2 regions of the Ensifer sp. Root954 genome follow, and region 2 is predicted to be linked to the other one. Evidence: riboswitches for the same ligand, from Rfam matches in the RefSeq annotation. Region 2 holds a riboswitch; the other holds the start of a gene.
The links. A riboswitch is a leader RNA that binds a small molecule or an ion and turns the genes downstream of it on or off. The one in region 2 is predicted to bind S-adenosylmethionine.
Positions count from the first base shown of each region.

Region 1 (7,507 bases), on a different contig from region 2:
GGCGCAGCGTCCAGGCGTGGCGCCGAGATAGGGCGAGTGGGCGAGGTAGCTTTCGAGATCGGTGAAACCGAGCACAAGCGGCGGCTCATGGCCTTCCAGGCGCAGGTCCTGGATCACCGAGCCCCAGGTCAAGACATGGGCGGTGAGGCCGCCACCGGAGAGCACCACACGATGGACCGGCTCGCCGGATGGCAGGTGGCCGAAGATTTCCGTGTTCTGATGCATATTCACCGCTGGCTCCCACTACAGCGCTGCGCGTCTCCCCAGACGCACAAAGGTCGCCGTACACTTTTGAATTGCTGCATGTTTTGTCCTTGGCTCGGTTAGGATCCAGGGAAACATGCAACGGTGCGATCGCAGCAACCTGCGTCATTTCCAAAGGCACGGCAACCAGAAAATCATACTAAATGCGGCCTGGCGCCGTCTCCGGCCTGAGAGCAAAAACATCCAGCTATTCAAGGTGCTATAGCGACCTCTCGGCAGACATGTCAGCGCGACAGCTGCTTGGTGGCCTCCTGCAGGCCGGCGAGCGTCAAGGGGAACATTCGTCCCTCGAACAGGCCCTTCACCATCGTGATCGACTGGGTATAGCCCCAGTGCTGTTCGGGCACGGGATTGAGCCAGATGGAGCGCGGAAAATGTGCCGTCAGACGAGAGAGCCAGAGGGCGCCCGCCTCGTCGTTCCAGTGCTCGACCGAGCCGCCGGGGTGGCTGACTTCATAGGGGCTCATCGAAGCGTCGCCGACGAAGATGGCGCGATAGTCCCCGCCGTAGGTGCGCAGCACTTCCGTCGTACGGGTAATGTCGACACGGCGGCGGCGATTGTCCTTCCACAGGCCCTCGTAGACGCAATTGTGGAAGTAGAAATGCTCCATATGGCGGAACTCGCTGCGAGCCGCTGAAAACAACTCCTCGACGATGCGGATATGATCGTCCATCGATCCGCCGATATCGAAGAACATCAGAAGCTTCACCGCATTGCGGCGTTCCGGCCTCGTCACCACGTCGAGATAGCCGTGTTCGGCGGTGGCGCGAATCGTGCCGGAGAGGTCGAGTTCGTCGGCGGCACCCTGGCGCACCCAGCGCCGGAGCCGCTTCAGGGCCACTTTGATGTTGCGCGTGCCGAGCTCGATCGTGTCGTCATAATCCTTGAACTCGCGCCGGTCCCAAACCTTGACGGCGCGGCGGTGGCGCGACTGGTCCTGGCCGATCCGCACACCCTCGGGATTGTAGCCATAGGCGCCGAAGGGCGAGGTGCCGGCGGTACCGATCCATTTTGAGCCGCCCTGATGGCGGCCCTTTTGCTCCTGCAGCCGCTGGCGCAAGGTCTCCATCAGCTTGTCGAAGCCGCCGAGTGCCTCGATCAGGCGTTTTTCTTCCTCGCTCAGATGCTTCTCTGCGAGCTTGCGCAGCCAATCCTCGGGGATGACGGCCTCTTCGCTCGCTTCCATCGGGTTGACTGCTTCGAGACCCGAAAAGCAGTGCTGGAACACCCGGTCGAAGCGGTCGATATGGCGTTCGTCCTTCACCAGTGCCGTGCGCGCCAGATAGTAGAAGGCTTCGACGTCGAAGGTGGCGATGCCCGCCTCCATCCCCTCGATCAAGGACAGGAATTCCCGGAGCGTGACCGGGACCTTCGCTGCCTTGAGTTCGAGGAAGAAGGGAATGAACATCTGACCTCAGCTTTTCCCGGTGCCGATCTCCGCGAGATCGTAGGGCGTCGTCTGGTACATCTCGTTGATCCAGTTACCGAAGAAGAGATGTGCATGGCTGCGCCAGCGGTTCTGCGGCGGCAGGGTCGAATCGTTGTGCGGGAAGTAGTCGTGCGGCATCTTGATCGGCACGCCCGCATCCACGTCGCGGAAGTATTCGTCTGACAGCGAGGTCGAATCATACTCCACGTGGTTGAACATGTAGAGCCGGTTGCCCTTTTTCTCGTGCACGAGGCAGACGCCCATCTCCTTCGATTCCATCAGAATTTCGAGGCTCGGCACCTTGTCGATGTCGGCGCGTCGCACTTCGGTCCAGCGAGAAACGGGGACGGCGAAATCGTCGGAGAAGCCGTTGAGGTAGACGGAGGAGCGGTTGAGGTTCTGGTGACGATAGACGCCGAAGGCTTTTTCCTTCAGCGGATACTTCGGCACGTTGTGGAAGTGATAGATCGCCGCCATCGCGCCCCAGCAGACGTTGAGCGTCGAATGCACGTTGGTCTCGGTCCAGTCGAGGATGCGCTTCAGCTCGTCCCAATAGGTGACGTCTTCGTATTCGAGCGTCTCGACCGGGGCGCCGGTGATGATGAAACCGTCGAACTTGCGGCCCTGCACTTCTTCCCAGGTCTCGTAGAAGGAGAGCAGGTGATCTTCCGAGGTGTTCTTGGCGCGGTGAGCGCCGATGCGCACCAGCGACAGTTCCACCTGCAGCGGCGAAGCGCCGATCAGGCGCGCCATCTGGATCTCTGTCTTGATCTTGTTCGGCATGAGGTTCAGGAGCCCGATCTGGAGCGGGCGGATATCCTGACGGATCGCCACGGTCTCGGTCATCACCCGCACGCCCTCATGCGCGAGGGTTTCGAAGGCGGGCAGCGTATCGGGAATCTTGATGGGCATGGGCTTCCACTCGATCAATACAAAAAAACCGGCGGCGATTGATCGCGACCGGTCCTCGGAAATCCAACTTTCCTCGGCCCTTTAGCGACTTGTTTAACGTGGCTGCAAGCCGGCCGGCCAAATCACCACGGAGAATTTGATAGCGCGAGTGGGCCGCGGGGGTCAAGAAAAACGATTCGCGTTGGGGGCGGCTGCCCCTCATCCCGCTGCTGCGACTTCTCCCCGCTGGCGGGGAGAAGTGGCCTTGCCGCACCCGATCGTTCCACGAGTTAAGCTCAGCGGCCGTTCGGCCCATCTTGGTAGCCGGGTTCGCTGTCGGCACGTCTCGGCTTGGGGGCAGCCGTCGTCCTCGTCCCCTCTCCCCGCCTGCGGGGAGAGGGTCAGGGAGAGGGGCTGGTCTGCAGCAGGCTTAGAGCATCCCGCATGCCATAACCCAGCCGGCGGTCAGCCTGATCGATACCGAGCCAAAAGAAACGAAAGCGGATCGGGTCACCGCCGCCAAAGGGCGTCATTTCCTGATGTATCCAGGTCTGCCGTTGCTCGCCGGCAAGGGCGATGTGGAAGTAGTGCCGCCGATGACAGATCGTCCTGCCGTCCTTCGGGTAGTGGTAGTCCTGCGTGACGAGATGGGTGAGTGCTTCCGGCGGCGTCAGCCCGGTTTCCTCGATGAATTCCCGCTGAGCCGATGTCTCCGGGCTTTCGCCTGGTTCCATCGTACCGCCGGGTACCTGCAGCTCGATGTCTGGGAAATCCGGCTCGTCGAAGACCAGCAGGCGGTCCTGCCAGGTGGCGTAGATCAGGACCTTGTGCGCGTCCGGCCTCATCCGTCGCGGCGGGCCATGAAGGCGAGGCGCTCGAAGAGGTGCACGTCTTGTTCGTTCTTCAGGAGCGCACCATGCAGCTTCGGCAACATGGTCTTGGCATCGGCCCTGAGGTCGGCCGGATCGACCTCGTCGGCGACGAGCAGGCGGATCCAGTCGAGCGCCTCTGACGTGGAGGGCTTCTTCTTCAGGCCCGGCGCCTGGCGGATGTCGTAGAAGGCGGCGAGCGCCGCCGAAAGCAGCGTCTTGCGGATGCCGGGATAATGCACCTCGACGATGCGGGCGAGCGTGTCTGCATCGGGGAAGCGGATATAGTGGAAGAAGCAGCGGCGCAGAAACGCGTCCGGCAGCTCCTTCTCGTTGTTGGAGGTGATGATGACGATCGGCCGGTGACGCGCGCCGATCATCTCGCCGGTCTCGTAGACATGGAATTCCATGCGGTCGAGCTCCTGCAACAGGTCGTTCGGAAACTCGATGTCGGCCTTGTCTATCTCGTCGATCAGAAGCACCACGCGGCGATCGGCCTCGAAGGCCTGCCAGAGCTTGCCCTTGCGGATATAGTTCCGGACCTCGTTGACACGCTCGTCGCCGAGCTGGCTGTCGCGCAGCCGCGACACGGCGTCATATTCATAGAGGCCTTGCTGTGCCTTGGTCGTCGACTTGACGCTCCATTCGATGAGTTCGAGGCCAAGTGCGGCAGCGATCTGGCGGGCAAGCTCGGTCTTGCCGGTGCCGGGCTCGCCCTTGACCAGCAGTGGGCGCTCCAGCCGGATCGCGGCGTTGACGGCGATCATCAGGTCCTTGTCGGCGATATAGTCGGCGGTGCCTTGAAATTGCATGGGCGTCTTCCGGTTCAGCGTAAGTCAGGCGAAGTCATGCCCTATGGACTATCGCATAATGGCTTAAATCGGAATCGTTTTGAGGGTGGGCGCAATCAGGGGGTCAGCCGCGAAGCGCGGTGACCTCGATCTCGATCAGCATTTCCGGGCGGATCAGGTCGCAGACGATCATGGTTGCGGCCGGGCGGATCTCGCCGAAGACTTCGCCGAAAATCGGGAACACCCGGTCGGCGAAGCTGGCATCGGTGACGTAATAGTGGTTGCGCACCACGTCCTTCATCGAGAAGCCCGCTTCCTTCAGCGCGCCCTCGATCGTCTTCAGGCAATTGCGCGCCTGCTCTTCCACCGTCTCGGGCATGGTCATGGTGGCGTAGTCATAGCCGGTCGTGCCGGAGACGAAGCACCAGTCACCCATCGCGACGGCACGCGAATAGCCTGCCGTCTTTTCGAAGGGCGAGCCCGAGGAGATGAGCTTGCGCGCCATATCTTCGTTTTAAGCCCAGGGGCGCGCGGCGCCGACCGTCTTTTCGAAGCTGTCGATGGCGGTTGCCTTTTCCAGCGTCAGGCCGATGTCGTCGAGGCCGTTCAAGAGGCAGTGACGCTTGAAGGCGTCGACCTCGAACTTGACCGAACCGCCGTCCGGACCGGTGATTTCCTGGGATTCCAGGTCGACCGAGAGGATGGCGTTGGAGCCGCGCGAGGCGTCGTCCATCAGCTTGTCGAGGTCAGCCTGGCTGACGACGATCGGCAGGATGCCGTTCTTGAAACAGTTGTTGTAGAAGATGTCGGCAAAGGACGTGGAGATCACGCAGCGGATGCCGAAGTCGAGCAGCGCCCACGGAGCATGCTCGCGCGAGGAGCCGCAGCCGAAGTTATCGCCGGCAACGAGAATGCTGGCGTTCTGGTAGGCCGGCTTGTTGAGCACGAAGTCCGGGTTGACCGAGCCGTCTTCATTGTAGCGGGCTTCGGCGAAGAGGCCCTTGCCAAGGCCGGTGCGCTTGATCGTCTTCAGGTAGTCCTTCGGAATGATCATGTCCGTGTCGATGTTGACGACGGGGAGGGGGGCGGCGACACCGGTGAGCTTGACGAATTTTTCCATAACTTCAGGCCTTCGATTTCAGAAGAATGTTGCGCTAGCGTTTAGATGAGTTTTGCGCCGAAATGAAGGAAAATCTGTTCAAATACGCTTCGCCGGGCGGGTGAAAATGCCCGCCCGGCGAGAGCTTCGTCCGGATCTCGATTGTCTGCAGGGACTTAGCTTGCCTTCACCGGGCTGTTCATGGCCCAGAGAACGCCGAAGGGATCGCGGAGCTGGCCGTAGCGGTCGCCCCAGAACATCACCTCGATCGGCATCACGACCTCGGCGCCGGCGGCAACCGCACGGTCCCACCAGGCATCGATGTCGTCGACGGTGAGCGTCAGGGTGAAGGCCTGCGGCTTTTCCAGCGGATGGCCGTATTCCGGATAGGCATCGGCGAGCATCAGCGAGCTGCCGTTGACATAGAGGTGGATGTGCATCGTGCGGCCCTGCTCGTCGAGCGGGTGCCGGCCCACTTCCTTGGCCCCGAAGGCGCGCTGGTAGAATTCGGACGCCTTGGCGGCGCCATCGACCTGAAGATAGGGCAGAAGGCCGTTGAGGACCGGTGCCGGCTGCTGCGTCTGGGTATCCATATCGTTCTCCATCCTGTTCGAAGAGCCAGTACCGTGCTGGCCTGCCTCAAGGACGGACATGGAATCTCTGATCCGACATGGAGTCGAAAAAAAATCGCGGCCGGCTGCATGACGGTTTTTGAAGGCCACCAACAGGGTTCGAGCCGATCACGGATCGGCCCGATTGCAATGATCGCCGGGGATCGATTCCGACGCCCAGGGATCGATTTCGACACTCAGGGGGATCAGAGGTCGATGATCGTGCCGCGGCCGTCGTTCCAGATGCGCATCTCGCGCTGGCCCTGGGCCGCACCTGCGGCAGCCGGGCGCGCGGTGGCGCGGGCAGGCCTGAAATTCAGCCGGGTGGCAATGGCGCTGCCGACCACGACGACGGCGGCGATGCCGGCCAGTGCCAGCGCCAGCGAGGCGGTAAGCACAAAGGCCGCGAACGTGATGGTCAGGGCTGCGGCCGTAAAGAGAACAGAGCGAATGCTTTGCATAATCGTCACCTTTCTGATGGCGATGTGGGGGCGCGCCTTCGGACTTGCAAGAGGTGGGCTTTCGAAAGGGGTGCGGCGGTTCGCCTCGTCTTGCGGAACGCGGCAAAGGCGGGCACAACTGAAGCATGAACAAATCGAGCGAACATCACCCCGTACGCCTGCGCCGCTCGGTGCTTTGCGTGCCGGCCGACAATGCCCGCGCGCTTGCCAAGGTCGCGGAACTCGCGACGGATGCCGCGATCTTCGATCTCGAGGATGCGGTAGCGCCCGAGCTCAAGGTGGAAGCGCGTGCGGCGCTGGTGCAGTATCTGACGGAAAGCCGGCCGGATTGCGAGATTGTCATTCGCATCAATGCGATCGGCTCCGACTATGGTCAGGGCGATCTTGCTGCAGCGCTTGCGGCCAATCCCGACGCCATCCTGTTGCCGAAGGTCGAAAGCCCGGCGGATATCCAGGCGGCGGCCGACTGGCTCGACGAGAACGATGCGCCGGAGACGCTGCGCCTATGGGCAATGATCGAGACGCCACGCGGGGTGATCAACGCGCCGGCAATCGCCGAGGCCGGCCGTACCTTCAGTGGCAGGCTCGATTGTTTCGTCGTCGGCCTCAACGACCTGCGCAAGGAGACCGGCGTTCCGGATCGTCCGGGCCGGCCCTATCTCATCCCCTGGCTGATGCAGATCCTGCTTGCCGCGCGCGGCGGCGGGCTCGATGTCATCGACGCCGTGTTCAACGATTTCCGCGATGGTGCCGGTTTCGACGAGGAATGCCGGCAGGGCCGCGACATGGGTTATGACGGCAAAATGCTGATCCATCCAGCGCAGATCGGCCCGGCGAACGAGCGCTTCGGCGTCGATCAGATCGCCGTCGACGAGGCGCGCGCGATCATCGCCGCCTTCGCGCTGCCCGAAAACGTCGGCAAGGGCGTCATCAACCTCAGCGGGCGGATGGTCGAGCGGCTGCACCTCGACCAGGCCGTCACGCTTGCCGCCAAGGCGGACCTCATCGAAAAACGAAAGACAAGATCTTGAAACTCTTCCGCTTCCTGACCGGCCCTGACGACGCTTCCTTCTGCCACAAGGTGACGGCGG
Region 1 covers NZ_LMJM01000022.1:263,144-270,650, forward strand. Annotated here, with positions in the region: gene ASE71_RS13260 (aldose epimerase family protein) at 1-225, opposite strand, end outside; gene ASE71_RS13265 (vWA domain-containing protein) at 489-1,673, opposite strand; gene metA (homoserine O-acetyltransferase MetA) at 1,680-2,606, opposite strand; SAM riboswitch at 2,668-2,745, opposite strand; gene ASE71_RS13275 (NUDIX hydrolase) at 2,987-3,430, opposite strand; gene ASE71_RS13280 (AAA family ATPase) at 3,427-4,266, opposite strand; gene ASE71_RS13285 (RidA family protein) at 4,370-4,750, opposite strand; gene leuD (3-isopropylmalate dehydratase small subunit) at 4,760-5,365, opposite strand; gene ASE71_RS13295 (VOC family protein) at 5,521-5,937, opposite strand; gene ASE71_RS13300 (hypothetical protein) at 6,162-6,416, opposite strand; gene ASE71_RS13305 (HpcH/HpaI aldolase/citrate lyase family protein) at 6,542-7,447, shown strand; gene ASE71_RS13310 (DUF1737 domain-containing protein) at 7,444-7,507, shown strand, end outside.
Region 1: another riboswitch for S-adenosylmethionine. It lies ahead of metA (homoserine O-acetyltransferase MetA); the one in region 2 lies ahead of ASE71_RS31555 (O-succinylhomoserine sulfhydrylase).

Region 2 (7,507 bases):
GTTCCTGAACTGGGCGCGCAACAATGGCGGCGAGGTCCTTTTGTGTCATGACGCCGAACAGGCCGTCGCCGACGCCAATTGCGTCGTGACCGACACCTGGATCTCGATGAACCAGGAACATCGCGCGCGCGGGCACAACGTCTTCCAGCCCTACCAGGTCAATGAAGCGCTGATGAAGCGTGCGGCCTCCGATGCGCTGTTCATGCACTGCCTGCCGGCGCACCGCGGCGAAGAGGTCACCGACGAGGTGATCGACGGCCCGCAGTCGGTGGTCTTCGACGAGGCGGAAAACCGGCTGCACGCACAGAAGTCGGTCATTGCCTGGTGCATGGGGCTCGTCTGAGCCGGCTGCCCGGTCGCGCGCGACGGCGAAGAGGCTTCAGTGCGCTCCGCCGAGCTTGCGCCATATAGGGGCGTGTTCACCGCACTTGACATTGTCCACGTGCGACACGATTTAGGCGGCATACGGGCGCTCCTGAAAGTAGTGAGCGCGCAACCGTCGAGGTGGTGCGTTGCTATGGCGGCGGCACATACCTGGTGGACAATCCGTTTATCGCGGGATCAACTGAGACAGCGAGCACGTTGCGCGGGGATAGCAATATCTCTGGTGCAGCTTGGTGGCTGAAGGCAAGGAGCAAGACATGACTGACATGACGCCAGGGCTTGGTGAGTTCGACTTTGCCGGTGACGATCACGTCGTGCCTTTCCAGGTGGAAGGCCTCGACGTGCGCGGCCGCGCCGTGCAGCTTGGCCCCATGCTGGACGCAATCCTAGAGCGCCACAACTATCCGCTTCCGGTCGCGCGCCTGGTTGCTGAAACCGTTGTACTCACCGTGTTGCTCGGGACCTCGCTGAAGTTTGAAGGCAAGCTGATCGTCCAGACCCAGGGCGATGGCCCTGTCGATCTGGTGGTCGCTGATTTCTCGACGCCGGATCGCGTGCGCGCCTATGCCCGCTACGATCAAGAAGCGCTTGCCGCTGCCGAAAAGGACGGCCGGACCCTTTCGCACGAGCTGCTCGGAAAGGGCGTGCTCGCCTTCACCATAGACCAGGGCGCCCATACCCAGCGTTACCAGGGTATCGTTGCGCTCGACGGAGCGACGCTGGAAGAAATCGCCGGCGTCTATTTCCGGCAGTCGGAGCAGATCCCGACCAAGGTGCGCCTTGGCGTGGCCGAGCTTCTCGATCGCGACGAAAACGGCAAGCCGCGCCATCGCTGGCGCGCCGGCGGCATGGTCGCCCAGTTCCTGCCGGAAGCGCCGGAGCGCATGCGCCAGCCCGACCTTTCCGGCGGTGATGGCGATGATGGTGAAAGCGCGTTCGGGGACGACGATCTCTGGGCCGAAGCCAAGGTGATGGTCGAAACGATCGACATGGACGAGTTGACCGATCCGATGGTCGGAACCGAGCGGCTGCTCTATCGCCTGTTCCACGAGCGCGGCGTCCGCGTCTACGAACCGCAGGCGGTCTACGACCGTTGCAGCTGCTCGCGCGAGAAGCTTCAGTCGGTGTTGTCCAACCTGAGCACGGACGACCTCGAAAGCACCATCGACGATGGCGAAGTCAAGGTGACCTGCGAGTTTTGCTCGACGACCTATCGCTTCGAAGCAAGCGAGGTGCGCCCGCAGTAGCGGGCGCCTCCGGCCGACTGGCCGCGATTTAGAGCGACGCTAGTCCGAAGGACGCGCTGTTCCGGATTGGCTTCAGTTCAGGGTGCGCACGAGCCCGGGTGAATCGAGCGAGAAGGCGGGGATGGCAACGTTGAAGGTCTCTCCGCCTTCCGATTCCATGCTGTAGTGGCCGAACATGACGCCTGAGGGCGTATCCAGAGGGCATCCGGACGAATACTCATAGGTATCGCCGGGATTGAGCAGCGGCTGCTCGCCGATGACGCCCGGACCGCTGACCTCGTCGACTTGCCCGTTCTCATCGGTAATGTGCCAGTAGCGCGTCATCAACCGCACGGACGCGTCCGAGTGGTTTGAGATGACGATGCGATAGCCCCAGACATAGCGGCCGTCATCGGGATCCGACTGCTCTTCGAGATAGTACGGCTCCACCGTAACTTCTATGTCGCGGGTCAAAGCGCGATACATGGGCATCACCTTGCTTCAGGTCTTTCAGGGTATTCTACAGCAAGATGGTTTCGTCAAGAATAACGGCAAGATTGTGCGATCCCATGATGGGACGGATGGCCGTGCTGACGCGATCGAGCGGGTGAAACGTGCCTGGCGCATTGGCGCCCCGCCGCCGGAAACCATATCGTGACGGCCGGCAAGCGGCGTTCGGCCGCCGTTGATCACGGCGGCCGTGTCTTCGTAAAATCAGGCCTTCACGGCCTTCAGCGCGCGGGCGAAATCTTCCACCACATCGTCGCTGTCCTCGATACCGGCCGAGAAGCGCACGGTTCCGGCGGAAATGCCGAGCTCTTCGCGGGCCTCGTCGGTCAGGTTCTTGTGCGTGGTCGTTCCCGGATGGGTGATCAGGCTCTTGCTGTCGCCGAGGTTGTTGGAGATGCGCACGATCTCCAGCGCGTTCTGCAGCGCGAAGGCAGCGTCCTTGCCGCCCTTCAGTTCGAAGGCGACGAGCGTCGATCCGCCGGTCATCTGCTTGGCGATGATGTCGGCCTGCGGATGATCCTTGCGGCCAGGATAGATGACCTTGGCGACCTGCGGCTGTTCTGCCAGGAAGTCGGCCACGCGGCGGGCCGTTTCCGTCTGCTGACGCACGCGCAACGGCAGCGTCTCGATGCCCTTCAGCAGCGTCCAGGCGTTGAACGGCGACATCGCCGGGCCGGTGTGGCGGAAGTAGTCGTGCAGGTGCTCGTTGATCCATTCCTTGTCGGAAAGCACGACACCGCCGAGGCAACGGCCCTGGCCGTCGATATGCTTGGTGGCGGAATAGACGACGATATGGGCGCCGAGTTCCAGCGGCTTCTGGAAGAGCGGCGTCGCAAAGACGTTGTCGACGACGACCTTGGCGCCGATCTGGTTGGCGAGCTTGGCAACGCCGGCAATGTCGATGACTTCGAGCGTCGGGTTGGTCGGGCTTTCCAGGAAGAAGACCTTGGTGTTCTTCTGGATCGCCTTTTCCCAGTTGGCGAGGTCGCGTCCGTCGACCAGCGTGCACTCGATGCCGTATTTCGGCGCCAGCGTCTCGACCACCCAGCGGCAGGAGCCGAAGAGGGCGCGGGCGGCGACGATGTGGTCGCCGGCCTTCAGCTGGCAGAGAATGGCGGCGGTGACGGCAGCCATGCCCGATGCCGTGGCGCGCGCATCCTCGGCGCCTTCCAGCATGCACATGCGCTTTTCAAACATGTCGTTGGTCGGGCTACCGTAGCGGGCGTAGATGAAGCCTTCGGTCTCGCCCTTGAAACGAGCTTCCGCAGCTTCCGACGTCTCGTAGACAAAGCCCTGGGTAAGGAAGATCGCCTCGGAGGTCTCTCCGTGCTGGGAACGGGTGGTCCCGCCATGGACCAGTTGCGTTGCGGGGCGCCAGTTTTTGCTCATGTGACGGTCACTTTCAAAAACAAAAAAACCGGCCGCGTGAAGGGCCGGTTTGACACCCGGCCTTTTTAGCTACTTGTTTAACGTGGCTGCAAGCCGACCGGCCAAATCACCACGGGATAAAGCTTCAATACTGCCAGGGTACGCTTGCGTCAATTCCCGGAGTTTGGTTTTGTCTCGCAACTGAAAAGAGGACTGCAATGGGCCGCGACACTGGGATTTTGGCCGATCGCGCGATCGCCGCGCTGTTAGAATCGGGACGCCTCAAAAGCGAGAAGCCGCTGGATGACGATCAGATCCAGCCGGCAAGCCTCGACCTGCGCCTAGGCTCGAAGGCTTTCCGCGTCCGCGCAAGCTTCATGCCGGGTCCGTCTCACCTCGTTGCCGACAAGCTCGACCGGCTGAAGCTGCACGTCGTCGATCTGACCGATGGCGCGGTGCTGGAAACGGGCTGCGTCTACATCGTGCCGCTGATGGAAAGCCTGGAACTGCCTGAGGGCATGTCGGCCTCGGCCAACCCGAAAAGCTCGACCGGTCGCCTCGACATCTTCACCCGCGTCATCACCGATCGCGCCCAGGAATTCGACAAGATCCCGGCCGGCTACAGCGGTCCGCTCTATCTCGAAATCAGCCCGCGCACCTTCCCGATCGTCGTGCGCCGAGGCTCGCGCCTGTCGCAGATCCGCTTCCGCATGGGCCAGTCTATCCTGTCGGAGCAGGAACTGCAGGCGCTGCACGAGAGCGACGTGCTGGTGGCGAGCGACAAGCCGAACGTCAGCGGCGGCGGCATCGCGCTGTCGATCGATCTGAAGGGCACCGGGCCCGAAGGCCTGATCGGCTATCGCGGCAAGCATCACACCGCCGTCATCGACGTCGACAAGAAAGCGCAGCACGCGATCTTCGATTTCTGGGAGCCACTCTACAGCCGCGGGCGCGACGAACTGATCCTCGATCCGGATGAGTTCTACATTCTCGTCTCGCGCGAGGCGGTGCATGTTCCACCGCTTTATGCGGCCGAGATGACGCCGTTCGATCCGCTGGTCGGCGAGTTTCGCGTGCATTATGCCGGCTTCTTCGATCCAGGCTTCGGCCATGCCTCGGCCGGCGGCACGGGCAGCCGGGCCGTGCTCGAAGTGCGCAGCCACGAGGTGCCGTTCATCCTCGAACACGGCCAGATCGTCGGCCGCCTGATCTACGAACACATGCTGGAACGGCCGGATGGTCTCTATGGCCTCGGCGTCGGCTCCAACTACCAGGCGCAGGGCCTGAAGCTCTCGAAGCATTTCCGCGCCGAGTAGGGGATTTCGCAGCGCCCCTTACGCGATCCCGCGCAAGGGTGCTTGACAGATCGCCTCGGTTCGGGAAGTTTCGCAGGCGCCGCGGGTGTAGTTCAGCGGTAGAACGCCAGCTTCCCAAGCTGGATGTCGTCGGTTCGATCCCGATCACCCGCTCCATTCTTCCTCGTCCCGTTCCTTGTGTAACCGCGTTCTCGTGGTGGCCTATGGTCAGCTGCGCTGCGGCCGGTTACTTTACCGCTCGATGAATCACCGCGGTTCCAAGGGCCGCCCCTGCCACATGAGACGTGCCGGCCGCTGCCCATGAAAGTTCTTTCCCTTTTCGCCCTTTGCGCATCCTTGATCGCGACGCCGCTTGCGGCCGAGGCCAAGGATCTGCCGCTGCTGTTCGACGCGCGCGAACGCATCGCCAAGCCCGATCTCACGGGCCTGGCGCGCCTGCGTTTCTTGACGACGGTGGATTTTCCGCCGTTCAACTTCATCGACCAGTCCGGCAAGCTTTCGGGATTTCATGTCGATCTCGTGCGCGAGATCTGCCGCGAGCTCGACATCGAGGCCAAATGCCAGATCCAGGCCGTGACCTATGCGGAGCTGCTGCCGGCGCTGGAAGAGGGGCAGGGCGAGGCGGTGGCCGCCGGTATCGCCGTCGGTCCGGAACTGCGCCAACGCTTCGCCTTTTCCCGCGCGTTCATGCGGCTTCCGGCGCGCGTCGCCGTCAACACCAAGGCGGCGGGCGCAGTCTCGGCGCCGAGCGATCTCAAGGGGAAGCCGGTCGGTGTCGTCGCCGGAACCACGCATGAGGCGATGTTCAAGGCGTTTTTCCCGAAGATCCAGGCCAAGGTCTATCCCGACCGCGAGGCCATGCTGACGGCTCTGCAGAAGGGCGATGTGCCGGCGGTGTTTTCCGACGGCATGCAGCTGTCCTTCTGGATCTCGGGTAGCGCTGCTGGCGGCTGCTGCACGCTTGTCGATGGCGCCTACTTCTCGCAGCGCTTCCTCGGTGAAGGCCTGACGATCATGAACCGCAAGTCCGAGCCTGCCCTGACCCAGGCGATCGATCACGCGCTGCTGGCGCTGTCGCGCAGTGGCCGCTTGGAGGAAATCTATCTGCGCTACTTCCCGAACGGAATCTACTAGGCGCCAGGACTTCTCGGCGTGATCACCGGCCGGCCTATCGGCGGAAGCGGGCGAGCGCGCCGCGCTCGATAGCGGCGCAGGTCAGCTTGTCGAGGCCAAGCCGGTCGCGCAGCAACTGCAGCAGGCGGATTTCTTCGTTGCGGATGCGCTGGTCGGCGGCCGCGATCTCCACGGCGAGCGCATAGGCCGTCTCGTGGAACTTTTCCGGCAGCGCTTCGCGCACGATCTCGAGCATGATGTCGAGCCCCTCGGGCGCCGCCAGCTGCGCCGAGCATTCATGGCCGATATGGACGAGGCTGTCCTCGTCGAAGCCGTCGAACACGGGCAGGAACTGAACCAGCCGGCCGATGCGGGCAAACTCGTCGTCGCTCATCTCGCGGTCGACCGCCGACATCATCACCATGACATAGATGAGAGCTTCGTGGTGGCTGAGGCTTGGTTGCATGGGCTTTCCGGCGGTAGAGCGATTCCAGGGATGGGACGGTTCCTGATCCGGAATTGCGTCGTTTGAAAGAGTTGAGCCGTCTGCCGCTTTCGGCAGACGGTCGAGAGCTGGGAATTGTCGCGGCTATTTACAAGTCCGGCTGCGAGGCGTCCACTCCGATGCCGAGGGTCGGATCGTCGAATGTCATCGGCGTGTGGCTGAGGTCGCGCGGATCGTCACCGTAAAAACCGAGCTTCGCCTGGCGTGCTGCGTCGGCGCGTTTTTCGAGGGTCGAGCCGGGAACCGGCGTTGCCCAGCCATTGTCGACGAGCCAGGTGGCAAGATCCTGTCCGCCAAGCGTGCAGGAGGCGGTGGCCGAAGGGCCGGAATCTCCTTCGGGCAGATCGCAGCTGATCGCACGTGCGCGCAGGAAGTTTCTGAAGGCGGTTCGCGCGACGATGCCGCAGGGCCAGCTCTTGCCGGCGCTTTCGCAGGTCCGCTCCGCTTGTTCCGGCTCGATGCCGTCGATCTGCAGCGTCAGCTTGTCGAACTGGATCACACCGGCGGCGACCGCCACCGGGCGATAGAGTACGGTCGGCCCGGCGGCCTTCGCTTCCTTCTTCGGTTCCGACAACGGCGCACGCGGTTCCACCCGTTCGAGCGGCGCACTGGTGACCGTATCGGGCAGGCCGAACTGCTGTGGCTCGATGGCGCGCGCCGCATTTTCCGTTGTGGGGGTGCCCTGCGGTTGCTCGCCGGTCGTCGCCGCGCCGCCGGAGGACGCGCCGGGGTCGAGCGGGACCTCGTCGTCGGCCTGATCCGGCGTCGCCTCGAAATCTGTCATGTCGGGCGTTTCGAGAACGAGTTCCGGTGTGGCGGCGGTCTCACGGTCGCGGATGGCAATAGCGCCCGCATAGAGGATGCCGGTGAAAAGGGCGATTGCGGCGATGCCGCCGGCAAGGGTGTAGAAATGCTGCCGCATCAGGAAGGACGTCCTATTGGCTGGCCCAGATAATTCGGGCGATCCATTCGATCTGGCTGGTCTCGAAGCTCCGGTTCGGATGCTCGGGATTGAGCGACAGAAGTTCGATCACACGCGGCGTCTGGCGCGTGAGCACCTTTGCCATGACCTCGCCCTCCTGCGT
Region 2 covers NZ_LMJM01000052.1:205,203-212,709, reverse strand. Annotated here, with positions in the region: gene argF (ornithine carbamoyltransferase) at 1-343, shown strand, start outside; gene ASE71_RS31565 (Hsp33 family molecular chaperone) at 642-1,631, shown strand; gene apaG (Co2+/Mg2+ efflux protein ApaG) at 1,704-2,096, opposite strand; gene ASE71_RS36115 (hypothetical protein) at 2,095-2,268, shown strand; gene ASE71_RS31555 (O-succinylhomoserine sulfhydrylase) at 2,325-3,509, opposite strand; SAM riboswitch at 3,554-3,632, opposite strand; gene ASE71_RS31550 (2'-deoxycytidine 5'-triphosphate deaminase) at 3,707-4,804, shown strand; tRNA gene ASE71_RS31545 (tRNA-Gly) at 4,886-4,960, shown strand; gene ASE71_RS31540 (transporter substrate-binding domain-containing protein) at 5,105-5,938, shown strand; gene ASE71_RS31535 (tellurite resistance TerB family protein) at 5,973-6,383, opposite strand; gene ASE71_RS31530 (thermonuclease family protein) at 6,511-7,344, opposite strand; gene ASE71_RS31525 (helix-turn-helix transcriptional regulator) at 7,358-7,507, opposite strand, start outside.